Linked DNA regions of Tistrella bauzanensis. The protein of the gene in region 1 interacts with the protein of each later gene in a pairwise test. Links are inferred from orthologs where the notes say so. Each region holds a gene or a part of one and is shown on either strand. Other genes may lie near its edges.

What was found.
Region 2: the proteins of IEW15_RS05470 (region 1) and grxD interact in binary tests that used the Escherichia coli proteins (3 or more experiments, as listed by UniProt). The link is inferred for Tistrella bauzanensis from one-to-one orthologs.

The regions. Positions count from the first base shown.
Region 1 is NZ_BMDZ01000008.1:27,286-43,159, reverse strand. The notes cover bases 136-2,915. They hold IEW15_RS05470 (BolA family protein), read right to left. Parts: upstream 1,777-2,915; coding sequence 1,495-1,776; downstream 136-1,494. Other genes in these bases: IEW15_RS05460 (J domain-containing protein), read left to right, coding at 2,892-2,915; IEW15_RS05465 (helix-turn-helix domain-containing protein), read left to right, coding at 2,344-2,712; IEW15_RS05475 (ribbon-helix-helix domain-containing protein), read right to left, coding at 945-1,331; IEW15_RS05480 (DUF2889 domain-containing protein), read left to right, coding at 362-982; IEW15_RS05485 (AEC family transporter), read left to right, coding at 136-201. In the rest of the region: more of IEW15_RS05485, read left to right, coding at 1-135; more of IEW15_RS05460, read left to right, coding at 2,916-3,503; cobaltochelatase subunit CobS, read left to right, coding at 3,693-4,691; cobaltochelatase subunit CobT, read left to right, coding at 4,697-6,565; IEW15_RS05445 (SDR family NAD(P)-dependent oxidoreductase), read right to left, coding at 6,658-7,416; IEW15_RS05440 (LysE family translocator), read right to left, coding at 7,532-8,167; IEW15_RS05435 (metal-dependent hydrolase family protein), read right to left, coding at 8,213-9,442; IEW15_RS05430 (ABC transporter ATP-binding protein), read right to left, coding at 9,488-10,189; IEW15_RS05425 (ABC transporter ATP-binding protein), read right to left, coding at 10,186-10,989; IEW15_RS05420 (branched-chain amino acid ABC transporter permease), read right to left, coding at 11,008-11,901; IEW15_RS05415 (branched-chain amino acid ABC transporter permease), read right to left, coding at 11,934-12,806; IEW15_RS05410 (ABC transporter substrate-binding protein), read right to left, coding at 12,890-14,137; IEW15_RS05405 (TetR/AcrR family transcriptional regulator), read right to left, coding at 14,284-14,946; IEW15_RS05400 (MerR family transcriptional regulator), read left to right, coding at 15,138-15,874. UniProt on the Escherichia coli protein: Transcriptional regulator that plays an important role in general stress response. Has many effects on cell morphology, cell growth and cell division. Acts by regulating the transcription of many genes, including dacA (PBP-5), dacC (PBP-6), ampC and mreB.
Region 2 is NZ_BMDZ01000032.1:2,977-17,794, forward strand. Bases 11,904-14,818 are described here. They hold grxD (Grx4 family monothiol glutaredoxin), read right to left. Parts: upstream 13,582-14,818; coding sequence 13,225-13,581; downstream 11,904-13,224. Other genes in these bases: IEW15_RS13785 (PepSY-associated TM helix domain-containing protein), read left to right, coding at 11,904-12,814; IEW15_RS13790 (DUF3325 domain-containing protein), read left to right, coding at 12,811-13,158; IEW15_RS13800 (BolA family protein), read right to left, coding at 13,769-14,005; purL (phosphoribosylformylglycinamidine synthase subunit PurL), read right to left, coding at 14,049-14,818. Outside these bases: IEW15_RS13735 (LysR substrate-binding domain-containing protein), read right to left, coding at 1-743; IEW15_RS13740 (rhodanese-like domain-containing protein), read left to right, coding at 1,513-3,180; metC (cystathionine beta-lyase), read left to right, coding at 3,177-4,358; IEW15_RS13750 (amidohydrolase family protein), read right to left, coding at 4,500-5,912; IEW15_RS13755 (TetR/AcrR family transcriptional regulator), read left to right, coding at 6,036-6,839; IEW15_RS13760 (sigma-70 family RNA polymerase sigma factor), read left to right, coding at 6,875-7,411; IEW15_RS13765 (FecR family protein), read left to right, coding at 7,408-7,872; IEW15_RS13770 (FecR family protein), read left to right, coding at 7,919-8,314; IEW15_RS13775 (TonB-dependent siderophore receptor), read left to right, coding at 8,581-10,962; IEW15_RS13780 (iron transporter), read left to right, coding at 10,959-11,219; more of IEW15_RS13785, read left to right, coding at 11,234-11,903. UniProt on the Escherichia coli protein: Monothiol glutaredoxin involved in the biogenesis of iron-sulfur clusters.

The DNA.
Region 1 (15,874 bases):
TTCGGCTTCGAGGGCGTGGCGCTGGGCGTGCTGCTGGTCGAGGCATCGATGCCGGTGGCGGTGTTCAATTATCTGTTCGCCCAGCGCTATAACCGGTCACCTGAGGATATTGCCTCGCTTGTGGTGACCTCCACCCTTCTGGCCTTCCTGTTTCTGCCCGGCTTGCTGTGGGTCGCGATACATCTCTCAGGTGGTGGCTGAACCGATCTTTTCGCACCTGCGTTGCAACGGATGACGAACGCGGCGACAACACCTATACTCCGGCCGAGATAGATCTGGGTCGAACGTTTGTCTCAGGCTCCCGTCGGACATCCCGTGTTTCCGCGCCAAATCCCGGCACTGTTCAGGAGACCCCACCCTCATGCCGCTGTCAGCGCCAGCATCCCGCCAGCACATCCATACCCGCCAGATCGACCTTCGCGGTTATGAACGCGACGATGGCCTGTGGGATATCGAAGCCCATCTGACCGACGTAAAGACCTATCCGATCGACAATCGCTGGCGCGGCCAGCTCGATCCCGGCACACCCATCCATGACATGTGGGTGCGGCTGACCATCGACATCGGGTTCGAGATCAAGGCGATCGAGGCTGTGATGGACAGCACGCCCTATTCGATCTGCGGCGATATCGCCGCGAATTTCCAGAAACTGGTCGGGCTGAAGATCGTGCCGGGCTGGACCAAGGCGATCCGCGCCCGCGTGGGCGGGGTGCATGGCTGCACCCATCTGGTCGAGCTGATGCGCCCGCTCGGCACCGTGGCCTTCCAGACCCTGTATCCGGCACTGGAACGCAAGCGTCGCCAGGCCGATGCCCAGCTCGCCGATGCCCAACGCGCCGATGCCAACACGCAGGATGCGGCGTCGGCCACACCACGGCAGCCGACGCCGAAACCACCTGCACATCTGAACACCTGCTACGCGCTCAATGCCAATGGCGAGGTTGTCAGGCAGCATTATCCTGAGTGGTATACGGGCGGCTGACCGGCTGGGCCGCGCGGTCTTCGCCGCCACGGCCGGTGGCCAGACGCTCCAGACGGCGCTGGATCGCGCTGCGATCGGCGCGGCCCGGACGCAGCGCCTTGCCGTGACCGGAACGGGCATGGCCCTGCTCGGTCGCGGCGGCGCGATAGTAGTTCATGATGAACACCCGGATCGCCGCGGTCAGGGTCGACTCACGACGTGTGCTGTTGACCATGGTCGCCAGCTCGTGGATCCGGCAGCCTTCACGCTGACAGATTTCGGTCAGCGCATCCCACATATCGGCTTCCAGCCGGATGCTGGTCCGGCGGCCATCGACCACGACATTGCGATTGATCAGTGAACTGGACATTGTGCCTATCGCCCCCCTTCGGTCCGGCCCCCCGGCCGGCTGTTCCCCCGACGACACCCTTGCGCGATAACCTGCTTATTTTTTTATTTAAGGTTGTATTAACACAACCCGAACGCGTTTCAAAGGGCAATCGCATGCCGCTGTGCCGCGGGCCGGCGTATTTTCAACCCACGCGCCGCGCTTCCTCCGGCGTTCTCGTCGACAGCGCAAGTGCATGAACGCGATCGGCAAGTTCCTCAGCCAGCACCTGATAGACCCGCCTCTGACGCGCGACGCGGGTCTCGCCCTCGAATGCGGCAGCGACGATATCGACCCGGAAATGGGTTTCGCCGCCTGGGCGATGCCCCGCATGGCCAGCATGCTGGTCGCTCTCGTCGACGATCTCCAGCCGCTCGGGCGCGAATGCCTGGGCGAGCTTGCTTTCGATCCGCTGCTTCATGGTCATTTTGGTACAGGCCTCCGTATTCCTGGGATCATATCCCGATGATACCCCATTTGGCTATGCCGCGCGCGGTTTGCGCGAAACCCCAAGCCTATTGCGCGCACCGCCCCGGCCTGCCTCTCCCCTGAGTATCAATGCGGGACAATTTGTGCCATATCGGGACAAGCGTTTCACGATCAAACAGCTTGGCGAACACAGCCGCACAGCGATGATGCCGTTGAAACACAGGATGGGAAGCGCTTTTCCAACCAAGTGGACCAGGATGCAGCCAATCCACCCGCAAACGTTAAGCGCACATTAAGCCGGACGCTGATGATCCTGGTACGCGGGCGCCAAAACCGCACCCAACCGGGCGTCGCGGTACCTTTCCGGCCGCGTGGCATGCCACCAGCGCGCAATTTTCGAGTGGAACAACCAAACTGGCACACCGATTGCTTTCTATTCAGGCGGAAGCCGAGGGCGGCCAAAACGGGAACCCACCCGCTCCGTCGTCACGTCATCACGAAGGTGCGGAAAACAATGACAACCCCCTCTGCAGTTGCAACACCCTCCGAAGAAGGGAGCGTCCCCATGAAGACCACCAAGAGCCGGGCTCAGGAAGTTGATCGTTATGTCGGCGCGCGGATCCGCGAGCGCCGCATCATGCTGGGCCTGACCCAGCAGCAGCTGGCCGACATGATCGGCGTCACCTATCAGCAGGCGCATAAGTACGAGCGTGGCATCAACCGCATCGCGGCCGGCCGCCTCTATGACATCGCGCAGGCGCTGGGCGTCACCATCTCCTACTTCTTTGAAGGTCTGGAGCAGGGCGGCCAGGTCGAGATGACCCCCCGTCAGCGCATGTGCCTGGAACTGGCACGCAACTTCTCGATGATCCAGAACGGCAAGCATCAGGAAGCGCTGAGCACCCTGGCTCGCAGCCTGGCCGACGCCTCCTGAGCGACGGTCCGGTGACGCTCGCGGCCCGGCCGGCCGCGACCCGGCATCGAAACGCCCGTGCGATCCCGCCTTGCGGATTGCGCGGGCGTTCGGCTTTTTGAGGCATCGGTCGGTTTTAGAGCAGCCGGCAGGGGCGCCCCACTTGCCGCACCGCCACGCGTAACGCATATTCTGCCGTCATGGCGATCGAGCTTTTCAGCATCCGGCGTAGCGCTGCCTATGCCCCCGACGGAACCCGGCTCTGCGACTGCGAGGGCTGCGGCGAGGCGGGAGCATTCCGGGCACCAAAATCGCGCGACCGGTTGCGGGACTATCATTTTTTCTGCATGGAGCATGTCCGCGCCTACAACAAGGGCTGGGACTACTTCAAGGGCCTGAGTTCGGCCGAGATCGACCGCCATCTGCATGACGACATGACCTGGCACCGGCCGAGCTGGCCGTTCGCCAGCGCCGACCGCGATCAGGCCGACGAAATCGCCAGGACGGCGGCGGAACTGCTGCGCAACGGCCAGACCCGCGACCCGTTCGGCATGTTCGGTGCCGCCAACCGCGCCGCCGAGCGGGTGCGGGTGATGGCCGAGGCGCGCTTCACCCAGGAGGAACGCCACGCCTTCAAAACGCTTGGTATCGATCCGACCCGCGACCTGCCACAGATCAAGGACCACTACAAGAAACTTGCCAAACGGCTTCACCCGGACGTCACCGGGGGCGACGCCGCATCCGAGGAACGGATGAAAACCGTCAACCAGGCCTATTCCTTTTTGATGCACCGCGCGTCAGACTGGACCTGAGCCGGCGCCGATACACATCCGGAGGGGTGTTCGTGTGCCGGGCGTCCGGCATGCGGCCTCCCCACCGCAGCCTGGCGATGCCGATGGAAGCCGGATCTGTCCCGGCGCGCCATCCTCATCTGAACCGCAGATCGACCCTGACCCCACAGGCCGACCGCATCCACCTGCCCCAGCGGAGATTTCCTTCCCATGGCTTCCGAGACCCTGGCCGCCCCCACCATGAACACCCAGTCGATGCCGGATATCGAGGTGTCTGTGCGACAGGTCTTCGGCATCGACAGCGACATGGTGGTGCCGGCGTTCAGCGAGCGCAGCGAACACGTGCCGGATCTGGACCTGACCTATCGGTTTCAGCCCGATGTCACCCTCGCCATCCTGGCCGGCTTCGCCTATAACCGCCGCGTGATGATCCAGGGCTATCACGGCACCGGCAAGTCGACCCATATCGAGCAGGTCGCGGCCCGGCTGAACTGGCCTTGTGTCCGCGTCAACCTGGACAGCCATATCAGCCGCATCGACCTGATCGGCAAGGACGCCATCGTTCTCCGTGATGGCAAGCAGGTGACCGAGTACAAGGAAGGCATCCTGCCGTTCTGCCTTCAGCGTCCGACCGCGCTGGTCTTCGACGAATACGATGCCGGCCGCGCCGACGTGATGTTCGTCATCCAGCGGGTGCTTGAGAATGAGGGCAAGCTGACCCTGGTGGAACAGAACCGGGTGATCCGCCCGAACCCCTATTTCCGCCTGTTCGCCACCGCCAACACCGTGGGTCTCGGCGACACCACCGGGCTGTATCACGGCACCCAGCAGATCAACCAGGGCCAGATGGACCGCTGGAACGTGGTGGTGACGCTGAACTATCTGGCGGCCGAGGAAGAATCCGCGATCGTGCTGTCGAAGCTGCCCGATTTCGACAATGCCGAGGGCCAGAAGACCGTGCGGTCGATGGTGGCCCTGGCCGATCTGACCCGCAGCGCCTTCATCAATGGCGACATCTCGACCGTCATGTCGCCGCGCACCGTGCTGACCTGGGCCGAGAACTATCGGATCTTCAAGGACATCCAGCTCGCCTTCCGTTTCACCTTCCTCAACAAATGCGACGAGGTGGAGCGGCCGCTGATCGCTGAGTATTATCAGCGCTGCTTCGGCACCGAGCTGCACGTTCCCGGCATCCGCCATCTGGGCTGAGGACCATGCGCAAGCGCAACGATCCGCAGTCGGTCGAGCAGTTCAAGCGTGCCCTGACCAGTACCGTCAAGGCGATGGCGGGCACGCCGCAGCTCGAAGTCGGCTTCACCTTCGAACCGCCCCGCCTGCGCGGCGAGCGGGTGAACTTGCGCGCGCCGATGCGCAACCTGCCCGAGCAGCAGGTGACGCGCATCCGTGGCGAGGCCGACCAGATCGCGCTGCGCGTGCGCCATCACGATGCCCGGGTCCATATGGCCCGCCAGCCCCAGGGCGACCTGTCGCGGCGGTTATACGAGGCCTGCGAGCAGTTGCGCATCGAGGCGCTGGGCAGCCGCTCCATGGAGGGCGTGCGCGGCAATCTGGCCCGGCTTCAGGAAGATCATCTGCGCGAGCAGCCGCAGCGGCTGATGGTCGATGACAGCCCGGAATCGCTGTGCGAGGCGGCGATGCTGATGCTGCGTGAACGGTTGACCGGCGTGAAGACGCCGGAGGTCGCCGAGGCGCTGGTCGAGCATTGGCGCCCGGTGATCGAGTCGAAGGCCGGCCCCGATCTTGAGCGCCTGCCCGATGTGCTCGGCGACCAGCGCCGCTTCGCCGACGGCATCCGCGAATTGCTGGCCGATCTGGACATCGAGACCGAAGCCGAGGGCGAACTCGACGAGGATCGCGAGCCCGACGAATCCGATGATCAGGCCGAAGCCGAAGCCCAGGACCAACCCGATGGCGAGGGCGGCGACAAATCCGAGGATGGCGACGACAGCGGCCAGTCCAGCGACGGATCGCCCGAGACCGGCGATGGCGAGGCCGATGCCGAGGCCGCCGAGACCGACCCCGATGCCGAAAGCGGCGCCGGCGGCGAGGACAGCTCGTCGCGGGTCCGGCCCTGGGTGCCGCCGGGCAGCAACGAAAACGAATCCGCAGCCGACCTCTATCGCCCCTACACCACCGAATTCGACGAGGTGGTGGAAGCGACCGATCTTGCGACCGACGATGAACTGAACCGCCTGCGCGGCCTTCTGGACCAGCAGCTCACCCATCTGCACGGCGTGATCACCAAGCTCGCCAACCGTCTGCAGCGCCGCCTGCTGGCCAAGCAGTCGCGCGGCTGGGAATTCGACCTGGACGAAGGCCTGCTCGACAGCTCCAAACTGGCCCGTGTGGTGGTCCAGCCGCTCTACAGTCAGACCTATAAGCGCGAGCGCGAAACCGATTTCCGCGACACCGTCGTCACTCTGCTGATCGACAATTCCGGCTCGATGCGCGGCCGGCCGATCTCGGTGGCGGCGATGAGCGCCGACATCCTGGCGCGGACGCTGGAACGCTGCGGCGTGAAGGTCGAGATTCTGGGCTTCACCACCCGTGACTGGAAGGGGGGCCAGTCGCGCAAGAAATGGCTCGACAGCGGCAAGCAGCCAACGCCGGGGCGGCTCAACGATCTGCGTCACATCGTCTATAAATCGGCCGACTGGCCGTGGCGGCGGGCGCGAAAGAATCTGGGCCTGATGCTGCGCGAAGGCCTGCTGAAAGAGAATATCGACGGCGAGGCGATCCTGTGGGCGCATAACCGCCTGCTGGCCCGCCACGAGAACCGCCGCATCCTGATGGTGATCTCGGATGGCGCGCCGGTCGACGACAGCACCCTGTCGGTCAACACCTCGAACTATCTGGACCGGCATCTGCGCCAGGTGATCGACTGGATCGAGACCCGCTCGCCGGTCGATCTGGTGGCGATCGGCATCGGCCACGACGTCACCCGCTATTACAAGCGGGCGGTCACCATCGTCGATGCCGAGCAGCTTGGCGGCACGGTGATGAACCAGCTGGCCGAGCTGTTCGAGGACGACACCGGCCCGCGCGGCCGCATGCGGCACTGATCCGGAGCGTCCGGGCGACGGCCACGTCAGAAAAGAACAGGGGGCGGACATCACCATGTCCGCCCCCTGATCATATCGGCGCAACCGACGGGTCAGACGTGCTGGCCGCCATTGATGTGCACTTCCGCGCCATTGATATACGAGGCATCCGACGAGCACAGGAACAGGATGGTGCGGGCCACCTCCTTGGGGTCGCCCAGCCGGCGCATCGGGATCTGGGTCTTGACGATCTCCTCGGTGCCCGGCGACAGGATCGAGGTGTCGATCTCGCCGGGCGCGATCGCGTTGACCCGCACCCCCAGCCGGCCGAAATCGAAGGCCTGTTCACGGGTCAGCGCCGCCAGCGCCGCCTTGGAACAGGCATAGGCCGCGCCGGCGAAGGGATGAACCCGCGATCCGGCGATCGAGGTGACGTTGACGATGGTGCCGCCGGCGCCACTCAGTTCCGGCAGCAGAAGCCGCGAGAGCATGGCCGCCGAGAACAGGTTGACGTTGAACACAGACAGCCAGGTCTCGTAATCGGTCTCGGCCACCCCCGCCCGCGCGCCACCGGGCCGCTTCGGGGAGATGGCGGCATTGTTGACCAGGGCGCTCAATCCCCCGCCGCCCAGGCGCTTGCGCACCTCGTCGGCCATCGTGGCATAGCTCGCCGGATCGGACAGATCGGCCTGGATATGGCTTTCCCGCCCGCCGGGCCAGGGGCAGTCGGCATCGAAGGACGCCCGCGACACGGTCAGCACGCGCCATCCATTCTGATAGAACAGCTTCACGGTGGCATGGCCGATCCCGCGGCTGGCGCCGGTCAGCAGCATCGTCTTGCGGGCGCTGAGCGGTTCGTTCTGTTCGGGCATTCCAGGTCTCCCATCGCGGCCACCCGCATCGGCCGCAGATCTGCGGCACGGATAAAGGGCCGGCGGCGCAGCATAGCAGTGCAAACGCCGTCAACTCCACCATTGCGGTGGGCTGCTATCGCTGCACCAGCGCCAGCCTGATCCCCAGAGCGATGAACAGCGCGCCAAGCCCCCGGTCCAGCCACAGGCCGATGCGCGGGCGGGCGTGCAGATGGCGGGTCAGCCGCGCGCCGGCCAGGATCATCGGCGGTTCAACCAGGCCCGCCACCGCGATCACCAGCACGCCATGCAGCAGCAACTGCGCCCAGGCGGGGCCGGCGCCATCGACCACGAATTGCGGCAGGAAGGCCAGAAAGAAGATCGCGACCTTGGGGTTCAGCAGATCGATCAGCGCGCCCTGTCGCAGAATGCCGATGCCGCTGGCCGATCCGGCGCCCTCATCGGCGGTGAAGCCACCACCGCCCGACCGCAGAGCCCTTATGCCCAGCCAGATCAGATAGGCCGCCCCCAGCCACTTCACCGCCGTGAACACACCGGCCGAGGTGGCGAGGATCGCCGACAGTCCCGCCGCCGCCATCAGCACATGGCCCATGGCGCCGGTCCAGATGCCGAACATGGCGGCAAAGCCGGCGCGCCGGCCACCACGGATGGTATGGCCCAGGATATAGGCGATGTCGGGACCGGGAGACAGGTTCAGCAACAGCGCCGCCAGGAAAAAGGCGCCCCAGTGGGCGAGGTCGTAATCGAACACCGGGGGTCTCCCACAGGCAGGGCGGGTGGGGCAGGGTGGGCGGGGCTAGCGGGCCACCATCACCGCGCCATCCTTCATCACCAGCCGGATCGATGTCTCGGGCGTTGCCCAGGCTGCCACATCATGCAGCACGTCGCCATCGACCATGATCAGATCGGCGCGGAAGCCTTCGGCCACCTGACCGATCTGATCCTGCATCCGGAACAGCCGTGCCGCCACGACGGTCGCCGAACGCAGGATGTCGATCGGCGCCTGCACCTCGGCCCTGAGCGCGAACTCGGTCAACTGCCGACGATGCATGATGCCCAGAAGATCGGTGCCGAAGGCGATGTTCACGCCGCCCCGATGGGCCAGCCTCAGGGCATCCATGCCGGCATCCAGCACGTCATAGACCTTGCGGTGCAGGGGCGCCGGCATGCCGGCTTCCAGCCCCTCATCGGCCAACGCGCGATAGGTGGCCAGCGTCGGCACCAGGAAGCGGTCCTTCGCCACGAACAGATCCACCGAACTCTGATCCAGCAGATTGCCATGCTCGATCGAGGTCAGCCCGGCTTCCAGCGCCCGGTTGATGGCGCGGGCGGTATAGGCATGGCCCATCACCGGGATGTTCGCGGCCTCGGCCTCCTCCACCGCCGCCCGCAATTCCTCCATCGCGAACTGGGTGCTGTCGATGCGGTCGGTGGGCGAGGCGACTCCGCCTGAGACCATCAGCTTCAGATGGGTGGCACCGGTGCGGATCAGGTCGCGGCAGGCACGGCGCATCTCGGGCACACCATCGCAAACCTTGCCCAGCCCCGCGCAGCAGAAGCACTCGCCCAGCTCCTGTTGTCCGGGTCCGCGCATATCGGCATGGCCGCCGGTCTGCGACAGCGCCTTGCCGCAATACAGCAGCCGCGGCCCCGGCAGCGAGCCTTCGGCGATCGCGCGCGCCAGCCCCCAATCGGCGCCGCCGGCATCGCGCACGGTGGTGAAGCCGCGCCCCAGCATGCCCTTCAGCACGTCGGCCGTGTGCACGGTCACATAGCTTGGCGCCATCTGGCCCAGTTCGGCGAAGTTGGGGATGATCGCGGTCACATGGACATGGGCGTCGCACAGGCCCGGCATCAGCACCCTGCCGGCCACGTCGATCTCCACCGCATCGGCAGCGGCCATGCGATGGACATCCGGGGCCACAGCCTTGATCCGGCCATTGGCAACCAGCACCGACAGGCCGTCGACATAGGCACCGGCCACCACGTCCAGCACGCGGGCGTTGCGGAATATCGTCTCGGTCATGAACAGAAACCTTCTATCGGGTCTTCAACGGGCGGGGTGCAAAGATCAATGGGTGCCCAGATACAGATCGGCCATCCGCTCATCGGCCAGCAACCGCGGCGCGGTGTCGTCGATCACCACCCGGCCGGTGTCGAGGATATAGCCGCGATCGCTGATCGCCAGCGCCTGGCGCGCGCGCTGTTCCACCAGCAAGGCCGATACCCCCAGCGCCGGCAGGCCCTGGATCAGCGCCAGTACCTCGTGCACCAGCGCCGGCGACAGCGCCGCCGTCGGCTCGTCGAGGATCATCAGCCGGGGCTGTGGCATCAGCGCGCGGGCGAAGGCCAGTTGCTGGCGCTCGCCACCCGACAGGCTGCCGGCACGGGTGCGGCGGCGCTCGGCCAGGGCCGGGAAGCGGTCGAACATCTCATCGATCCGCCGGCGCCGGTCGGCCACCCCCTCCACCACCTGCAGGTTCTCGGTGACGGTCAGGGTGGGAAACACATTTTCCACCTGGGGCACATAGACGATGCCAAGGCCGATGCGCTTCTCGCTCGCCACCCGTTCGAGCGAGGTGCCGTCGATCCGCATCTCGCCCCGCACCCGGGTCAGCAGCCCCATCAACGCCTTGACCAGGGTGGATTTGCCCGACCCATTGGTGCCGGCGATGGTCACGATCTCAAGCGGATCGACATGCAGCGAGATGCCGGTGACGATATCGACATCGCCATAGCCGGCACACAGGTCGTTCACGGTCAACAGGCTCATACCGCCCCACCCATATAGGCTTCGCGCACCACCGGATCAGCCAGCACCTCGGCCGGCGTGCCCTGGGCCAGCAACCGGCCGCGATCGATCACGATCATCCGCTCCACCAGCGCCGACAGCGATGGCAGATTGTGCTCCACGATCAGGAAGCCGATGCCGCCGGCGGCGATCTCGCGGATGCGCACGGCGATCTCGTCGATCAGCACCGGGTTCACCCCGGCGAAGGGCTCGTCCAGCAGGATCATCCGGGGCCGGACCATCAGCGCCCGGCCCAGCTCCAGCAGCTTGCGCTGGCCGCCCGACAACCCGCCGGCCAGCGTGTCCGCCACCCGCGCAAGGTTCAGAAAGCCCAGGATCTCATCGGCGCGGGCGGCGATATCGGCTTCCTGGCGCCGGATGCGGCCGGGCCTGAAAAATACGTCGATCAGATGTTCCCCGGCCTGCCCCGGCGCCGCCGCCGCCAGATTCTGGCGCACGGTCAGGCTGGCGAAAACCCTTGGCACCTGGAAGGTGCGGCCCATCCCCGCCCGCACCCTGTCCACCGCCGACAGCCCTGTCAGGTCACGGCCGGCAAAGCCCACCCGGCCGGCATCGCCGGACTGAAAGCCGCTGATCACCGAAAACAGCGTGCTCTTGCCGGCACCGTTCGGGCCGATCAGACCCGACAACCCGCCCACCGGCACGCTGAAGCCCACATCGGTCAGCACCCGCACGCCGCCGAAGCTCTTGGAGATGCCCTCGACGATCAGTTGGTCGACGGAGCGGCGATGGTCTGCTGCACCGGGCGGGCTGCCCGTCATCAATCTGTCCTGCATCGCCTACGCCCTCCCCGCCCTGGCGCCCAGAATGCCATCAGGCCGGAAACGCATCAGCAGCATCAGCGCCACGCCCACCACGCCCAGCCTGAGGCTTGCCATCTCGACCTCGGAAATCCCCGGCACCACGTCGCGCAGAAACCGCGATCCTTCCAGAAAGCCGATCAGTACGATAGTGCCGATGGCGGCACCGCTCACCCGACCAGACCCGCCGAAGATCATCGCCACCCAGACATAGAAGGTCAGCAGCGGCACGAATTGTTCGGGCGTGATGTAGGTGATGTAATGGGCATAGAAGGCGCCGGACAGGCCGGCAAAGGCGCTGCCGACCATGAACACCGCTACCTTGAACCGGCCCGGCTGCTTGCCCAGCGACCGCACCGCCTCCTCATCGTCGCGGATCGCCTGGATCATCCGGCCGAAGGGGCTGTTCACCAGCCGCCAGTTGATCGCCAGCACCAGACCGACCGCCACCACCAGCAGCGCCAGCGTCACCAGATTGGGATCGACACCGGTGATGCCCAGGGCGGCGGCCGCGGACGGGATGCCGGGAATGCCCTGCACACCGCCGGTCAGCCAGCGTTCATTGGTGATGATCAGCCGGATGGTTTCGGAAAAGCCCAGCATCACGATCGCGAAATACTCGATCCGCAGCCGCAGCGACAGCAGCGCCACCGGCCAGGCGGCAAGGGCCGCCAGCAGGGCGGCCGCGGCGAAGCCCAGCAGCAGCGGCACCCCCGCCATCACCAGCAGGGCGCTGGTATAGGCGCCGATGGCGAAGAAACCGACCAGGCCGAAATTGATCAGCCCGGTGAAGCCATATTGAAGATTGAGGCCGAAGGTCATCAGCATGTAGGTGAGCGTGACGACCGCGACCGCGAGCAGGTAGATATCCATCGGTCGATCTCTCTTGCCGGGCCTGGGATAGATCAGCGCACCAGCGCGTTGCGGGCGAACAGGCCCTGCGGGCGGATCATCAGCATCAGCAGCAGCACCGCGAAACCGACCCCGATCTTGTAGGTGAAGCCGACGAAAGGGGTCGACAGCTCTTGTGCCACGCCGATCAGCAAGCCCCCAAGAACCGCCCCCACCGGGTTACCGATGGTGCCGAGGATGGTGGCGGCGAAGGCCGGCAGCAGCAGATCCCAGCCCATATCGGGCGTCACCACCGTCTTCACCCCCAGCAGCACACCGGCAAGCCCGGCAAGCGCCCCGGCCATCAGCCACATCACCACCATCACCCGGCCGGCGTTGATGCCGCTGGCGCGGGCAAGATCGGGGTTGTCGGCCACCGCGCGCATCCGCCGGCCGATCGGCGTCAGGTGCAGCAGCCCGAAGGTGACGGCCAGCGCCGCCGCCGCCGCCGCCATCACCTGCACATCCGCCGGCTGGACCCGCAGCGGCCCCACCAGCGTCGCGCGGGCCAGCGGCAGGTCATAGACCCGCTGATCATGCCCCATGAAGAAGCCGAGTGCTGCGCGCAGGAAAAAGGCGAGACCGATCGAGGCGATCATCGATGCCACCGCCGAGCGTTTCGCCAGCGCCCGGAACAGCAGGTAATAGAACGCCACCGTCACCGCCGCCGACGCGGCAACGCCGGCCAGGATCGCGCCGATCACACCGCCGCCCAGCGTGGTGCCGGCAAGGCCGCCGAAGGCACCGACCGTCATGACATCGCCGGTCGCGGCATTGGGAAAGCGGGCGATGCCGAACACCAGCGTGATCGACAGCGCGCCCAGGGCATAGATCGAGCCTTCGACAACCCCGTTGAAGGCGAGGTTGAGGTAATAGGCGGTGTCCATTGGCGGGTTTCCACGAAGGACGTGATGCAAGGGGTGTGCGTGGCCGGTCCGGCAGCGGGACACCGCCGGACCGGCGCCGAGCGTCAGAACTTGACGACGTCCTTGCGCACGAAGCTGGTGCCCTCGATCTCGGACAGGCTGAAATCGGGGGTCACGTCGCCATACTGGTCGAAGGACAGCCGGCTGGACGCACCTTCATAGTTCACGGTCTTTCCGGCCTCGATCGCGGCCTTGCCCTCGGCGAAGGTATAGACCGGCGTGCCGTCGGCGCTGTCGATGCTGCGGATCGCCGCGTTGATCGCCTTGGGGGCCGTGTCGGGGCAGGCGGCCTGCATGGCCAGTCCCCACGAGATGACCATGTCATAGGTCATCGCCGCATAGACATTGCCCGATGCCGGGCTGCCGGTCGCGGCCTGATAGGCTGCCGCGAAATGGTCATAGCTGGGGGCGGTCTCGTTGCTGATGCTGTCGACCGAGATGATGCTGGCCGCGACCTCGGGGCCCAGCGCGTCGATCAACTGCTGGTTCGCGGCCCAGCCCGGAATGATCCATTGCAGGTCGGGACTCTGGCCGCTCTGGAACCATTCCCGCAGGATCACGGTCGTGTCCTGAAGATAGGATCCCATCACCACCACATCCGGGTTGGCGGCCAGGATCTGCTGTAATTCGGAACGATAGCTGGGCCGCTTGGGCTCATAGACCACGGCGCTCACCACCGCGCCGCCATCCGCGGTCCAGGCCTTGGTGAAGCCCTCGGTGTTGCCGATGCCGGAGGCGTTGTTATAGGCCATGGTCGCCGGGCGCTTGAAGCCACGCATGGTGGCGATCTTGGCGAAGGCCTGACCGAAGCGGTCATTGGTGGCCTGGAAGCGCCAGACCATGTCGTCCTTGTCTTCCATCGAAATCGCCGGCGCACCCGAGGTGTTCAGCTCCGGAATGCCGGCGGCGGCGGTGATCGGCATCACCGCCAGCGTCACACCCGACGACCAGGTGCCCATGATCACCTGGGCGCCGTTCACCTCGATCAGCTTCTTCACCGCCAGCACCGCCGCATCGGGCGAGGTCTGGGTGTCTTCGGCGGTCACCTCCAGCATGCGGCCGCAGACGCCGCCGGTCTGGTTGACCTCGTCCGCCGCCATCACGATCGCCTTCTGCATGCCCGGCCCGTAGGGGCTGCCGGCGCCGGTCACCGGGTTCAACGCCCCGATCCGGAACGGCGTGTCGTCGGCCCGGGCCATGCCCGGCGCGGTCGCCGCCATCGCCACCGTTAATACCGCCAGTGATCCACCCGCCAGCAGCCGGCGCATGGTCGATCCGGTCTTGTCTGTCATCCCTGACACTCCTTGCCATCCCTGTCATCCGCGCCATCCCGAATGCCGGTCTCGCCGGATATCCGGGGCCGCCGCCGGCCCTTCTGTCGCACGGGTCTGCGTGCATGGGGCCGGTCGGTCGCGCGTCTCCCGCAAGCCGCATCGCCTCACGCGGGCAGATGCGGCATGCCGCCTGTCCCGCGCCCTTCGACAAGGGTCGCCAGGATCGTTTTCCAGGCGCGCAACAGCTCCTGGTAATAGTCCGGATCGGGCTTCAGCACCGTCTGCGCGCCCATGCCCCGCAACAGGCACAGCGTCAGGTTCAGCACGGTGGTGGTGGCGCGGTCGGCCGTGCCGCGCGCCGCGAAGAACTCGGTCCACATCTGGTCCAGCGCCACATGGAAGCGCTTCACGATCGGCAGCAGCACATCGCGCAGGTCCGGATCGGTGCGGGCGGCGGTGATATGCTCCAGCGTGATATAGAACAGCCGGCCCGAGAACCGCCGCCACAGATCGTCGACGAAGGCATCCAGCCCGATGGCGCCGGACCGCACCGATGCCGCCATGCCGCGAATCTCGACGATCTCGTCGTCCAGCAGCCGTTCGATCGCCGCCGCCAGCAGATCGGCGCGGGTCGGGTAGTGATGCAGCAAAGCCCCGCGCGACACGCCAGCGCGTTCGCACACCGCCTGTGTCGCCAGACGGCCATAGCCTGCTTCCATCAGCACGTCGAGGGTGGCGTAGAGCAGCTTGTCGCGCATCTCGGCGCTGCGCATTTCCTGCGTCCGCCGCGCCCTGGCCGGCATGGCGGCGCCTGTCTGCTGCGTCATGCCCGCCTCCCAGCCGGATGCCTCGCCTCTGATGACAAGAGTGTGCGTCCATTAACAAACAGTCAAGACTGAATGTTTTTATCCACAGTATTGCGACGACATCATGCCCTTGACCCGGCCCCAAGGGTCGGGCCGATAAGAGAGGTGGACGGTCCGACCATTTGAGCCCGCCCACACTCAGGAGACACCCGATGCCACCATCCAGCCCGGCCCTGTCACCATCACAAGCCGCCGCCCGGCTTGGCGTGTCGCCCAAGGCGCTCAGGCTGTATGAACAGCGGGGGCTGGTCACCCCGGCACGCACGGCGGCGGGATGGCGGGCCTATGGTCCCGATGCGATGGCGCGGGCGGCCGACATCGTGGCCCTGCGGGCGCTGGGCCTCAGTCTGACCCAGGTCGCGCGGGTTCTGGATGGCGATGCGCGCGATCTGGCGCCGGTGCTGGCCCGCCATCAGGCGGTACTGGCGCGTCAGGCCGGCGATCTTGCCGCGACCATCGCCCGGATCGGCGCGCTCAGGGCCGATCTCGCCCGGGGCAGAGCACCGGCCCCGGCCGATCTTGCCGATATGCTGCGCCCGCCTGCCGGCCTTCAGGTGACGGTCGACCTGCCCTGGCCCTGGGGCGGCGAGCGCTTCATGTTCCGCGACATCCCGGCGCTGACCTATATCACCGGCCCGCTCGGCAGCGGCAAGACCCGTCTGGCCCGCTGTCTGGCCGAGGCCCTGCCCGATGCGGGCTTTCTCGGCCTCGATCGGGTGATCGATGCCGGCACGGCGACGGCCGAGGCGCTCGACTGGCTGGCCGACGAGGGCGCCACGCTGTCCGATGCGCTGCGCGTGCTGATGGCCGCGATCGACGCCGCCAGCCCGGCGGTTCTGGTCATCGATATGGTGGAACAGGGGCTGGACCCGGCAAGCCAGCAGGCGCT
Region 2 (14,818 bases), on another replicon or contig:
CCGTCGGCATCGCCCACCACCCGCAGATCCGGGGTCAGCGCCTCAATGCTGCGGGCGGTGATGCCAAGTCCGGCCGCCACCGCCGCACGGATGCCGGCGAGGCCGGGTGCCGTATAGCGCTCATGCCAGGGCTGGCCGATACGCTCCAGCGCGTCCAGCGCGATCTTGCGGAAGATGCTGGGTTCATCGGCCAGCACCAGCGGCAGGGGCTTGCCCGGCTCGACCCGGAAGTCGTTGGCGGCGATCCACACGATCGGCGAACTGCGCAGCAGGAAATGCGGCCGGCTGTCGTCGAGCCGGGTGGAGATGGTCAGGTCGACCGCGCCCTTCTTCAGCAGTTCCATGAGATCGGGGCTGCGGCCGACATGGATCACCAGCGACAGCGCCGGATTGGCGCGGGCGAACTGGCGCAGCATTTCCGGCAGCACCGTATCGGCGATGTCGGCGGGCGAGCCCAGCCGCACCGGTCCCGAACTGCTCACCGCATGCAGCGCCGCCAGGGTCTCTTCCTGAAGCGCCAGCATCCGGCGGCCGTAATCGACCAGTTTGCGGCCGCTGGGGGTGAGTTCCTTGGTGCGGCCGCTGCGTTCGAACAGGGTCAGGCCCAACTGGTCTTCCAGCCGGCGCATCTGCTGGCTGACCGCGGCCTGGGTGCGGTGCACGGCATCGCCGGCACGGGCGAAGGTCTCCTGATCGGCGATGGCGACCAGGGTGCGCAGCGCGGCCAGATCGAAATTAATCATAAGCGTTCCTAATCGAATATGCCGGATTACTCGTTATTTTCGGCAACAGTTTAGCGGTACCGTTTCAGGGTGCAATGGTGCAGAGCCGCCATGGCGCTGACGGAATGAGAAGGACGAAGCCATGAATGATCGTCGCCAGACCCTGGCCGAAGGGATGGTCGCCGAGGCCCGCCAGATCCTGGCGGCCGAGGGCGTGACCCGCGCGGCCCTGGCCCAGGTGCTTGACCGGTTGAAGGCGCTGGCCGCCCGTGCCGAGCTGTGGGCCGAGGCCGATTTTCCGCCGCCGGAAGATGGCGAGCGCCAGGCCCGCTATATGATCCGCGCCGATGATGATCAGAGCTTCGCGCTGTATCTGAACGTGATGCGCCCGGGCAAGCTGATCCCGCCGCATGATCACACCACATGGGCCTGTGTGGCGGCGGTCGAGGGTGCCGAGGTCAACCGGCTGTATGAGCGCACCGACGATGGCAGCCGCCCGGGCTTTGCCACCCTGCGGGAAACGGCGCGGATCGAGGTCGGCCCCGGCCGTGGCGTCGCCCTGCTGCCCGATGACATTCATTCCGTGGTGATCGAGGGCGAGCAGGTGATCCGTCACCTGCATTTCTATGGGCGCGGGCTCGAAACCCTGACCGGCCGCACCGGCTATGATCTGGCCGCCGGCACCTGCAAGATCATGGGGCTGGGGGTGCCGACCCGGCAGGGCCCGGCCGGCCGGGCGGCGGCGATCGGTGATGCGCCGGCGGTCCCGGCCCCGAAGGCGCCCGCCGATATGGCGAAGGTCGGCGATGACGGCCTGATCGACGCGCGGACGCTGAAGGACGCGCTGCATGACGGTGGCGAGATCGCGCTGCTGGATGTGCGCGAGCATGGCCAGTATGGCTGGTCGCATCTGTTCTATGCCGTGCCGCTGCCCTATAGCCGGCTGGAGCTGGATATCGAGCGGCTGGTGCCGAACAAGACCGCACGGGTCGTGGTCTATGATGATGGTCTGGGTGATGTGGCGATGCGTGCCGCGGCGCGGGCGCGGCTGCTGGGCTATCGTCATGTCCAGGTGCTGGATGGCGGCGCCCCGGCCTGGGCGGCGGCGGGTTACCGGCTGTTCGCCGGCGTGAACGTGGTCAGCAAGACCTTCGGCGAGATCGTCGAGCACGAGCTGGGCACGCCATCGATTTCGGCCGAGGATCTGCAGGCGGCGCAGGCCCGTGGCGACGACATGGTGGTGATCGACGGTCGCCCGGTCGAGGAATACCGCAAGATGAGCATTCCGGGCGCCGTGTGCTGCCCGAATGGCGAACTGGCCCTGCGCATCCAGGCGATCGCGCCCGACCCGGCAACCCGGATCGTGATCAACTGCGCCGGTCGCACCCGCAGCATCATCGGCGCGCAGACCCTGCGCGATGTCGGCGTGCCCAACCCGGTGGTGGCGCTGCGCAACGGCACCCAGGGCTGGCGGCTGGCCGGCTTTGACCTGGATCATGGCGGCGCGCGGCTGTATCCGCAGGCACCAGAGACCGACCGCGCCGAACTGGCGGCGCGGGCCGCGGCCTTCGCCCAGGCGAACGGGGTCGAGGCGGTCAGCGCCGAGACCATCGGCGCCTGGCTGCGCGACACCAGCCGCACGACCTATCTGCTGGATGTCCGCACGCCCGAGGAATATGCCGCCGGCCATGCGCCGGGGGCCCTGCATGCGCCGGGCGGCCAGTTGATCCAGGCCTCGGATCAGTGGCTGGGCGTGCGCCATGCCCGGGTGGTGCTGGTCGACGATACTGGCCTGCGGGCGGTGGTCGTGGCCAACTGGCTGCGCCGGATGGGTTGGGATGTCGCGGTTCTGGATGGCGGCAGCACGGCCTGGGGCCGCATCGCGCCCGCCGGCCTTGGCCATGAGGAAGCCGTCAGCCGCCTGCCGGCACTGGTGCTGCTGCGGGCCGCCGAAGTGGCTGCCATGCGCGCCGATGCCAGCGCGCCGGTGCTGATGCTGGATGTCCGGGCGGGCATGACCTACCGCGCCGGCCATATCGACGGCGCCCGCTGGGCGATCCGTCCGCGCATCGCCGCCGCGGTGGCGGATGCGGCACCGGATGCCCGCATCGTGCTGATTGCCGACGATGCGCGGATCGCGCGCTGCGTGGCGGTGGATCTGGCGGCGCTGGGCCGCAAGGTGGCGGGCATGCTGCCGGCCGATACCCGCGACTGGCAGGCGGGCGGTTTTGCAGTGGTGGCAACCCCCGACGAGCCGTCGGAAGCCGACTGCATCGACTATCTGTTCTTCGTCCACGATCGCCATGACGGCAATCTTGAGGCGGCACGGCGCTATCTGGCCTGGGAAACCGGCCTGCTGGCGCAGTTGGATGACCGCGAGCGCGCCGGCTTCGCGGTGGCGGGCCAGCCCCACGCCACCCAGCCACATGCCGTTGCGGGCACGGAGAACGGCCAGTGACCGCCGATCGGAGCCGCCAGTCCGAACGCACCCGCCTGATCCATCTGGGCCGCAGCGCGCCGATCGACGGCGTGCGGCCGGTGAACCCGCCGGTGGTGCGCACTTCCACCGTGCTCGCCCCCGATATCGCGACCATGCGCGCCAACAAGGCACGGCGCGATGATGGCAGCCGGGTGTTCAGCTATGGCGCCCGCGGCACCCCCACCGCCCATGCCCTGGAAGATGCATGGGCGGCGCTGGAAGGTGGCGAACGGGCGCTGCTGTTCCCGACCGGGCTTGCGGCCATCGCCCATGTGATGATCACCTGCCTGGCACCGGGCGACCATGTGTTGATCCAGAACACGGTCTATCCGCAGGTCCACAACATCCGCAGCGCCTATCTGGAACGGCGCGGCATCGCCACCAGCTATTTCGACGGCGCGGTTCAGGATGCGGCCGCGAAGATCACCCCGGCCACCCGGATGATCTATGGCGAGAATCCGGGCTCGTGGGTCTATGACCTGATCGATGTGGCGGCATTGGCGACACTGGCCCACGACCACGGCGCGCTGCTGGTGGTCGACAACACCTGGGCCTCGGGTCTGCTGCACAAGCCACTGGCCCATGGCGCCGACATCTCGGTGATCGCCGGCACCAAATATGTCGTCGGCCATTCCGACGTCATGATCGGAGCCGTGGTCGCCAATGGCGATCTGGGCCGCGATCTGTGGCGGATGCAGGTGGTGATGGGCCAGACCGTCAGCCCCGACGATGCCTATCTGACCCTGCGCGGCCTCAGGACCATCGCCGCCCGGCTGCCGATGCATGCGGCCGGCGCGCTCAGGATCGCACGCCATCTGGAAGACCATCCGCTGATCGCCGCCGTGCTGCACCCGGCGCTGGAAAGCCACCCGCGCCACGAGTTGTGGCGGCGCGACTTCACCGGCGCCAACGGCCTCCTGACCCTCGCCATGCGCGCCGATCTGGACATGGCCACCATCGACCGCTTCGTCGACACGCTCAGCCTGTTCGGGATCGGCTCGTCCTGGGGCGGGTTCGAAAGTCTGGCGCCGCCGCAGGCGCCGGACACGGTGCGCGGCTGGACCCATCCCGGTATCGCCGTGCGCCTGCATATCGGGCTGGAGGATCCGGCGGATCTGGAAGCCGATCTCAGCCGCGGGCTTGCCGCGATCGGCTGAGGCCCCGGCTGAGAACCATGCCGGCTGAGCCATGCCGGCTGAACCATGTCGGCTGAACCATGCTGGGCCGGCCCCCGCCCGGTCCGGGCGTGTCGACGGCCCGCTTCCCGCCAGGGAGCGGGCCGTCGGTCTGTCGGCTGATCAGATCAGGTTGGCGAACACGCCGGCGGCCATGGCCTCGATCGGCCGGGGATCGACGGCGCCGGCGGCGGTGGTGATCCGCGTCGAGGATGCCTGCAGACGGGCCGCTAGATCCGGCCATGCCACATCGACCAGCGCGCCGTGGCGTTTGATCATCCGGCCGTCGACCATGACCATGTCGACATCGGCTGCCGCGGCATTCAGCACGATGGCGGCCACCGCATCGATGGTCGGGCACATCGACAGGGTATCTGTCCGCACCAGGATCAGATCGGCGCGTTTGCCGGCTTCGATCGAGCCGATGCGGTCCTCAAGATGCAGGGCCTCGGCACCACCGAGTGTCGCCAGACGCAGCACCTCGCGCGCTGTGGGCGTGATCCGCCGTGGCGCCTCGCCGCGCGCCTCGATGGCGGCATTGGTCCGGGCCCGCGCCGACTGAAGCATCATCTGCATCTGTCTGAACATGCAGCCGGCATAATTCGACACGATGTCGATGCCGAGCCCGGTGCGCACGCCCGCGGCCCGCGCCGTGAACGCGAGCGGATGGCCCATGCCCATCTGCATCTCGGTTTCAGGCGTCACCGACAGGCCGGCGCCGGCCTCGGCCATCGCCGCCTGTTCGGCGGCGGTCAAGGTGGCGCCATGCACGAACAGCAGATCGGGGCCGAGCTGCCCGGCATCGGCCAGATGCTGCACCACCCGATGGCGTTGATCATAGGCGCCCATCGCGACATGCAACGAGATGCTGTGGGCGCCCAGATCGCGCGCCAGACGAACCTCGCGCAGAAGATCGGCCATGGGCATGGCCTCGGCTTCGGCCGGTGCCAGCCCGAACAGCATCCGGTCCTGATCCGAGAAGGCCCGGCTGGTCGCCAGACGCCGGGCATCGGCGACCAGCCAGCCCGGATCGGTATCCATCACCAGCGGATCATGGCCGCGCGGATTGCCGAACAGCCCATAGCAGAACACGCCGCGCCCGCCGGCATCGATCAGGCCCTGAAGGGCCGCGTCGGCATGGTCGGGGCTGTTGATGATGTGGCAATGGTCGACCATGGTCGTCACGCCGGCGTTCAGCGCCTCAAGCGCGCCGATATGGTTGCCAAGCCAGACATCCTCGGCGTCATAGAAGGCCGAATAGATCATGCGCATGCGGACGAAATAGTCGAACAGCGACCAGTCGCCCGCCACCGACCGCAATTGTGTCTGCCAGACATGACGATGGGTGTCGACGAAGCCGGGCATCAGAATGCCATCGGCGGCATCGATGATATCGGCATCGGCATGATCGATCCGGCCACCGATCGCGCGGATCACACCATCGGCGACCAGCACGTCGCCGCGTGTTTCGTCAACGCCATCGACCATCGTCAACAGCCGGGCATTGCGGATCAGCAGGGGTCTTGGATGTGCCATGTCTCGGTCCTCCCTGGACGGTGCCGCCGGCCCTCTCTGCGGGGCCGGTCAGGACAATGGCGCATGCTCGCGCGATCCCTGATCGATCACAACATGAATCTTATATCATGATATATATTATTGATGCTGCTTGCGAGACGCGGCGTCATCGGGCATAGCGGGTGGACGGCAAGCGGGCCGGCAATGGCGGAGGGCATGGTGACGGCGACATCGGGCAGGCTGCGGCTGATGGATCGCAAGCGTGCCTTCGCACGCGAGGAAATCCTGAACGCGGCCGAACGGCTGCTGCGGGCCGGAGACGTGCCCGACTTCTCGATGCGGGCGCTGTGCGAGGAAGCCGGCGTCAGTTTCGCGACACCATTCAACTATTTCGGCAGCAAGGCCGGCATCCTGCGCGGTCTGGCGCAGCGCATGTTCGATGCGATCATCGATCGTTATTCGGCCGACACGGCGGTTGCCCCGACCGGGGGCGGCGATGCGATCGACCGGGCCTTCGTCATGGGCGAGGCGGGGTGCGCGGTCTGGCTGGAGCGTCCGGCCATGCACCGTTTCCTGATCGGGTCGATGGTGGCGGACGGGCCGGCTGTGGCCGGATCCCTGAACGGCGATCCGGAAGAGATGCGCACGCGATCCCGCGCCCTGTGGATCCTGGCGCTTGGTGCCTATGACGGGATCGACCCGGCGATGCGGCCGCTGGCGGAAGCGGCGCTGCCGGAACAACTGGCGATCATGTTTCGCGGTGCGGCGGCCCTATGGGCGGGCGGCGAGATCGCCGACGATCAGTTCGCGGCGGCGGTCGAGCTTAGCACCGCAACCTCGCTGACCGGCTATGTGCCCGCCGACCGGCGCGTGGCGCTGTCCGGCCGCATCGCCCGGGCCGCGACGGTTCTGGCCCCGCGTATTGCGACTGGTTCGCATTCTGATTAGGATGCCGCCGGTATTCGGTTCCCGACCCGGAAGGCATGCAGGCCGCTGTGCGCGACGACGACACCAGGCTCAAGACCAGGCTCAAGATATTTCTCGATCACCGCGCGATGCTCGTCGATTATGCGACGCCGATCGTGGGCGATCGCATGCGCGCCGAGGATGTCGTCCAGGAAGCCTATATCCGCTTCGCGCCGGGGGCGGAAACCGGGCGGGTGGCGCAGCCGGTGGGCTATCTGTACCGCATCGTCCGCAACCTCGCCCTCGACATGACCCGCAGGCGGCAGACCGAGGATCGCAACCGGTTGCGGCACCGGCCCGACTGGTTGAAACCTGCCGATCTTCCGGCACCCGACCAGGGGCTGCTGGACCGCGACGAGACCCGGCGCATGGCGGCGGCGCTCGCCTCTCTGCCCGGGCGGGAGCGGCGGGCATTGGAACTGCACCGGCTGGAGGGCCAGAGCCTGCAACAGATCGCCGATCATCTGGAGATCTCGGTGACCTCGGCCCATCGGCTGGTGCAGGGGGCGGTGGTGCGCCTGACCCTGGCGCTGCGCGACGAGGACGGGGCATGACCGCCGGTTCCGCGCCCCGGCCCTCGGCCGCCCTGATCGCCGAGGCCGCCGACTGGCTGATCCGTCGGCAGGCAGCACCCGACGATCAGGCGCTGGATCAGGCTTCCATGGCCTGGCTGTCGGCAGATCCGGCCCACGCTATGGCATTTGAAGAAGTGCGGCGCAACTGGCTGGCGGTGCCGCAAGGTCTGGGGGCTGTCGAGATGCCGCGAATGCCTGCGGCGGCGGCGCGGCCGCGCCAGGGGCGTCGTCTGGCCTGGGGATTGGCCGGCATGGCGGTTGCCGCCGGTCTGGTGTTGGCCCTGACGCCCGGTCTGGCGGTGCGCATGACGGCGGATGCCGCGACCGGGATTGGCGAGGTGCGCCTTGTCACCCTGGCCGACGGTAGCCTGATGCGGCTGGCGCCCCTGTCCGCCGCCGATCTGCGGTTCGATGGTGACCGGCGCCGTGTGGTGTTGTGACGGGGCGATGCCTTCTTCGAGGTCGTGCCCGATATGGGCCGGCCCCGTGGTCGAGGCCGGCGCCGTACAGGTGACGGTTCTGGGCACGGCGTTCGAGGTCGATCGGGATGCGGCGGGGGTGACGGTGTCGGTGCGCAGCGGCCGGGTGCGGGTCGATGGTCCGGGTGCCGTGACCACCGCGCTCGGCCAGGGTGAGACGGTGGCGCTCTGGCAGGACGGGCGGCTGTTCGTCGACGGGGCGACGGTGGCCGAGGTGGTCGACCGGCTGCGCGCCTATACGCCCGGGCTGATCATCGTCGCCGATGACGCGCTCGGCGCCCGGCAGGTGACCGGCCTCTATGATCTGGGCGATCCTGCGGCAGCACTCTCGGCCCTGATGCGTGCCCATGGCGGGCGGATCCGGCGGATCGGTCCGCTGCTGACCATCCTCGACGACGCCTGACGCCGCATCTGCACCTCCTTGTAGTAGAAACTGCATCCTTTTCTCGGAAAAATGCCGGCCCGTGCGGAAAATCCCGCCGGGCTCCGCGTCTGCTGATCCTGAAAATGCGAGTTATTCGCATAACTATCGGGCAGATGACGGAGGAGACGGGCATGAGGCAGGGCTAGCAGCGCCGCCAGAGGGTGTCGCCAGGGATTGCGGCGATTGTTGCCGCATCGATGGCGGCCGGTCCGGGCGCCATCGGGGTTGCGGGCCCGGTTGCCGGCATGGCGATGACGGCGGCCGGTGCCGCACGGGCGGCCGATGCGCCAGCCGATGCGGCGGCGGAGGTGTCGTTCGACATTCCGGCCCAGCCGCTGGCCGGCGCGCTCGGCGCCTTCGGCCGACAGGCGGGCTTGCAGGTCTCGGCCGATACCGCCGTCACCCGCGGCGTGGAAAGCCGCGGCCTGCACGGCCGGATGACGGCCGAAGCCGGGCTGACACAGCTTCTGGCCGGCACACCGGTTGCCGGATCGATCACCGCCGATGGCGTGGTGGTGTTGCAGCGCCTGAACGGCGATGGCGCCACGGTGCTCGATCCGCTCCAGGTGGGGGCGGCGCGGGTGGTGGAACGGGCAACGGGCCCGGTTGCGGGCTACGTCGCGACCCGCACCGCCACCGCCACCAAGACCGACACGCCGCTGCTGGAAACGCCCCAATCGGTGTCGGTCGTCACCCGCGGCCAGATGGCCGCACGCGCCGTGACCACCGAGGGCGAGGCGCTGGCCTATACCGCCGGTGTCCGTGTCGGCGGTCGTGCGGGCGGCGTCATGCCCGGCGGCGACAATATCCAGGTCCGTGGCTTCGGCGGCACCGGCACCTATGGCGCCTCGATGAACGAGTATCTGGACGGCATCAAGGTTGGTGGCGCCAACTTCGCGATCGGCGGTTTCGAACCTTATCTGTTCGAGCGGATCGAGGTGCTGAAAGGTCCAGCCTCGGTGCTCTATGGCCAGAACACCCCTGGCGGCATCGTCAACCGGGTAAGCAAGGCGCCGTCGGAGCAGGCGGTGAACGAGGTGATGCTGCGCGGCGGCAGCTTCGGCCGACACGAGGCCGGAGCCGATATCGGCGGCCGGCTGGTCGCGGATGGCCGGCTGGCCTTCCGGGTCGCCGGGCTGGTGATGGAGAGCGACAATCAGGTCGACGGCATCGATCAGGAGCGCACCGCCATCGCCCCCTCGCTGAGCTGGCGCGCCGGCGACGACACCACTCTGACCCTGCTTGGTAGCTGGCAGCGTGATGACATCGATGGCGGCTTCTCGAACATGCTGCCGATCGTGGGCACGCTCTATGATGCGCCCTATGGCCGGCTGCCACGGGATTTCTATGCCGGCGACACCGATTATGGCCATTGGGACCGTGACATCTATACCCTTGGCTACCAGTTCGAGCACCGCTTCGACGATGCGGTGACCTTCCGGCAGAACGCGCGCTATATCGCCAACCGGCTGGACTTCGCGACCGTTTATATCCGTGAACTGCGGCCAGATGGCGTGACGCTCGATCGCAATGCCTTCGCGGCCCGCGAGTCCTCGGACGTGTATGTGATCGACAACCAGATCCAGATCGACGGCGCCACCGGGCCGCTGGACCATACTCTGCTCGCCGGTCTGGAATACCGGCGCCATGACAGCGATACCATCCGCCGCTTCGGGCAGGCAGGGGCGATCGTGCTGCCCGAAGCGGGCAATGCCGGCCTCGCCAGCGAGCCTGGGATCTATCAAGACCTTGAGACCCGCCGAAATCAGTGGGGCATCTATGTTCAGGATCAGATCCGTATGGGCGGATGGATCGTGAACCTGGGCGGTCGCTATGACCGGGCCGACAGCCGGGTGAAGAACCGCCTTACCCCCGCGGAGACGTCGCAGGATGATGACGCTTTCACCAGCCGCGTCGGCCTTGGCTATGCCTTCGATATCGGACTGACCCCCTATCTCAGCTATTCGGAGAGTTTCGAGCCGCAGAGCGGCACCACGCTCGCAGGCGACGCCTTCAAACCCACCCGCGGCACCCAGTATGAGGCCGGTCTGAAATTTCAGCCCCAGGGCTGGAACGCCATGGTCACGGCTGCCCTGTTCCATCTGACCCAGACCAATGTTCCGAAATCGCTGGGGAAAGGGCTGGGCCAGCGCCAGATCGGCGAGGTGACCAATAAGGGCATCGAGCTGGAAGCGGTGGCAAGCCTGGGCTCGGGCTGGGACGTGCAGGCAAGCTTCACCTGGCTCGACAGCGAGGTGACCGAGAGCACCGAAGACGATCTGCACAACCGCCCGACCATGGTGCCCGAGGTGACGGCGGCGCTGTGGGGCCGCTACACCGTCCAGGCGGGCTTCGCCGAAGGGCTGGGGCTGGGCGCGGGCGTGCGCTATGTCGGCAGCACCTATGGTGACGACAAGAACACCATCGAGGTGCCGTCCTATACGCTGTATGACGCGGCGGTGAGCTATGATCTCGGCCGGGCGGCGCCATCGTTCGCCGGCGTCGAGCTTGCGGTCAATGCCTCGAACCTGTTCGACGAGACCTATGTTTCCGGCTGCGAAATCGGCCGCCAGTGCTATTGGGGCCAGGGTCGATCGGTCCTCGGCACCGTGAAGTACAAGTGGTGACAGCCATGCGCGGCGTGCCACTGCGCCTGCTGGCGGCAGGGCCGGGCGGCTATGTGGTGGCGGCGCTGGCCGCCACGCTCTCGGCCCGCCTGCTGCCCGGCCCCGTGGTCGAGGCGGTGCTGGCCGGCACCATGGCCAGCTTTCTGGTCTGGGTGGCGGTGGTGATCCGGGTCTTCGCGGTGCCGGAGCCCCACCGCGCACTCGCCGAGGTGGTGGTGCTGGCCGGTGTCATGGCTGCGGCGGGAGGCTGGCGGTGACGGTCCGGCAGCACATGTCGTGGCTCCATACCTGGGCCGGGCTGGCGGTCGGCTGGCTGCTGTTCGCGATCTTCCTGACCGGCACCGCCTGCTATTTCCGGCCCGACATCTCCACCTGGATGCACCGGCTGCGGCCGGTCGACCTGCCTGATCAGGCGGCGCAGGCGCGTATGGCTGCGTCCTGGCTCACCGACGAGGCGTCAGATGCGGTGCGCTGGCTGATCGACCTGCCCGATGGTCGCGAGCCGGTGCTGAAGGTGGCGGCGGGCCGGCCGCACGGCTTCGTGGCCAGCCGCCTGGACCCGGAGACCGGCGCGCCGGAGACCGGCCCCGACACCGTTGGTGGCGACTTCCTGTTCTATTTCCACTTCACCCTGATCATGTCCGATTGGGGGCGGACCCTCGGCCGCTATCTGACCGGCATCTGCGCGATGATCATGGGGGTGGCGATCGTCACCGGGGTGATCGTCCACAAGCGGATCTTCAAGGACGCCTTCACCTTCCGGCCCCGTGCCGCCGCGCAGCGGGCCTGGCTCGACGGCCATAATCTGCTGGGCGTGATGTCGCTGCCCTTCCATCTGATGATCACCTGGAGCGGCCTCGTCACCCTGATGCTGCTCTATATGCCCTGGGCGGTGGATGCCGCCTATCCGGCGGGGCGGGCAGGCTATGCGGCGGATCTTGACGGCATCGGGCCGGCAGTGGTCACAGCGTCCATCATACAGCCGGCCCCGCTCACCGATCTGGGGCCGGTGATCGGACAGGCCGCGGCCATGTGGTCGGCGCCGGATCGGCCTGACGGGATCGGAGGGATCCGGGGCGGGCGAATCGCGGTCGACCGGCCGGGAACCACCGCCGCACGCCTGACACTGACGCCACAGGATGCCGACCAGCTTGCCCGCCGGCCAGAGACGCTGGTCTTCGATGGTGTTACCGGCCGGCTGATCGCCGATGGCCGCGGGCAGGGCGGGGCCGCCGCCGCCACTTATCACACGCTCTATGGCCTGCATCTTGCCCGCTTCGCCGGGCTGCCGCTGCGCTGGCTGTTCTTCCTGTCAGGCCTTGCCGGCACGGCGATAATCGCGACCGGGCTGGTGCTGTGGTCGGTGAAGCGCCGGCCGAAATCCGGCGCGCCGGGCCGGGCTCGGGAGTGGGGCCGGGCTCGGGAGTGGGGCCGGGCTCGGGAGTGGGGGCGGAGCCGGGGGCATCGGCTGGTCGATGCGCTGAATATCGGCTGTCTGGTCGGGCTGCCGGCCGCGATTGCCGGGCAGTTCCTGGCCAACCGCCTGCTGCCGGCGGCGCTGGACGAACGGGCCGCACTGGAGGCGGCGGCGTTCTATCTGGTCTGGCTGGCCATGCTGGGGCTGGGGGCGCTGCGGTCCGACGGGACCGGCTGGGTGCGGGCGCTGGCCGTGGCGGCCCTGCTCTGGGCGGCGGTGCCTTTGCTGGATGTCCTGGTCACCGGGCGCGATCCGTGGCGTGCGGTTCTGGCGGGCGACCGGGTGTTCTGGGGGATGCAGCTTGCCGCCCTGTGCATGGCGCTTGGTCTCGGGCGGCTGGCCATGATCGTCCAGGCGCGGCGAGGCAGGCCATGATCCCGCTGCTGACCCTGGCGGTCGGGGTGTCGGCGGCGGTGACACTCGCCCTCGCCATGCCCCGTCATCACGATCAGTGCCACGGCCGCGGCGCCAGGGCGGTGCACCAGCCGGTCAGGCGGCGCCTCGAAGGCGGCATCCTGGTGGCGCTCGCCGCCGGCCTCGTCATGTCGGCCGAAGGCTGGGGGCGGGGGCCGGTCTGGGTCGCGGGCGTGGCAGGTCTTGCCGGGCCGCTGGCCGCGGCGCTGTTTGCATGGGCTCCCGGCTGGGCGCGGCGGCTGGCCAGGCTTGGCTGGCTGTTCGCCGGGGCGGGGTTGTGCCTGATCGCCGCCGGGGCGGGATAACGAAACGGCCCGCCTCTCTGGCTCAGGAGGCGGGCCGCCGCGCGTCATCTCGTCATCGGTGCCGGATCAGCGCACGCCGACCTGACGGGCGTCGATGCCGTGGTTCGACAGGTATTCGCTGAGTTCGCCGGTCTCGAACATCTCGCTGATGATGTCGCAACCGCCGACGAATTCACCCTTCACATAAAGCTGGGGAATGGTCGGCCAGTTGGAGAAGTCCTTGATCCCCTGGCGGACACCGGCATCGGCCAGCACGTTCACGCCACGGAACGGCACACCCATGTAATTCAGAACCTGCACCACCTTGGCGGAAAAACCGCACATCGGCTGCATCGGCGTGCCCTTCATGAACAGCACGACGGGTTCGGCATCGATATGGGACTGGATTTCGGCGAAGGCCGGGTTCGACTGCTCTGCGCTCATGATCATCCTCGGACCTTGGGGCTTCTGGCGGCTGTCTGTGCGGTCGGGACGGGCGGTGCCCTGTTTAATCCGTACCGTCCTGGTCTGATTTAAGCCTGCCCAGCGCGCATTGCAACCGCCTTGATTGCGACCGGGGCATGCGTGATGCGAGGCTCAGCGGCGATCGGAATACCGCTGTCCACCGGTATCAGTCGGCCGGCGCCGAGGTTTGCAGGGCAAGCGCATGCAGCACGCCGCCCATGCGCCCCTGCAGCGCCTGATAGACCATCTGATGCTGCTGCACGCGGGTCTTGCCCTTGAAGGCCGACGACACCACCCGTGCCGCATAATGGTCGCCATCGCCGGCCAGATCCTCGACCAACACCTCGGCATCGGGCAGGGCAGCCCTGATCAGGCGTTCGATCTCATTCTGATCCATCGGCATCGGCGTCTCTCCCCGTCAATCACGCTCGTTTCATCGGCGTCGGTCAGGCCGGCGTCGACATCAATCCCGGCAGCCAGTCTTCATGGGCCCGGCGCAGGGTTTCCAAGGATATCGTGCCGCCACCGGTCAGTGTCAATTCGCTGCCGCCGGTGATGCCGATCTGGGCTGCGGGAACCCCCAGCACCCAGGCCTGCGCGATCACCGCATCCGCCGCCGGGGCCGGGGCCGCGATGACATAGCGGGCCTGATCCTCGCCGAACGCCCAGATCAGCGGCGCCTGGAAGGCCGGCGGGTCGATCTGCGCGCCGATGCCTGATGCCAGGGCCATTTCGGCGATCGCGACCAGCAGGCCGCCATCGGATGCGTCATGCACGGTATCGATCAGGCCTTCGGTGATCAGGTTGCGGACGAAATCGCCATTGCGGCGCTCCACCGACAGATCGACCGGCGGGGTCTCGCCATCCTCGCGGCCCAGAATGGTGCGCAGATACAGCGACTGGCCGATATGGCCACGGGTCTCGCCGATCAGGATGATCGCATGATCCGCCGCCTTGAAGGCGATGTCGGCGCGGCGCGCGCTGTCGGCGATCAGGCCGATGCCGCCGATTGCCGGCGTCGGCAGAATGCCGGTGCCCTGGGTCTCGTTGTAGAGCGACACATTGCCCGACACGACCGGGAAGTTCAGCCCGCGGCAGGCTTCCGCCATCCCCTGAATGCAGCCGACCAGCTGGCCCATGATCTCAGGCTTTTCAGGGTTGCCGAAATTCAGGCAGTCGGTGATCGCCAGCGGCCGGGCGCCGGTGGCGGTGAGGT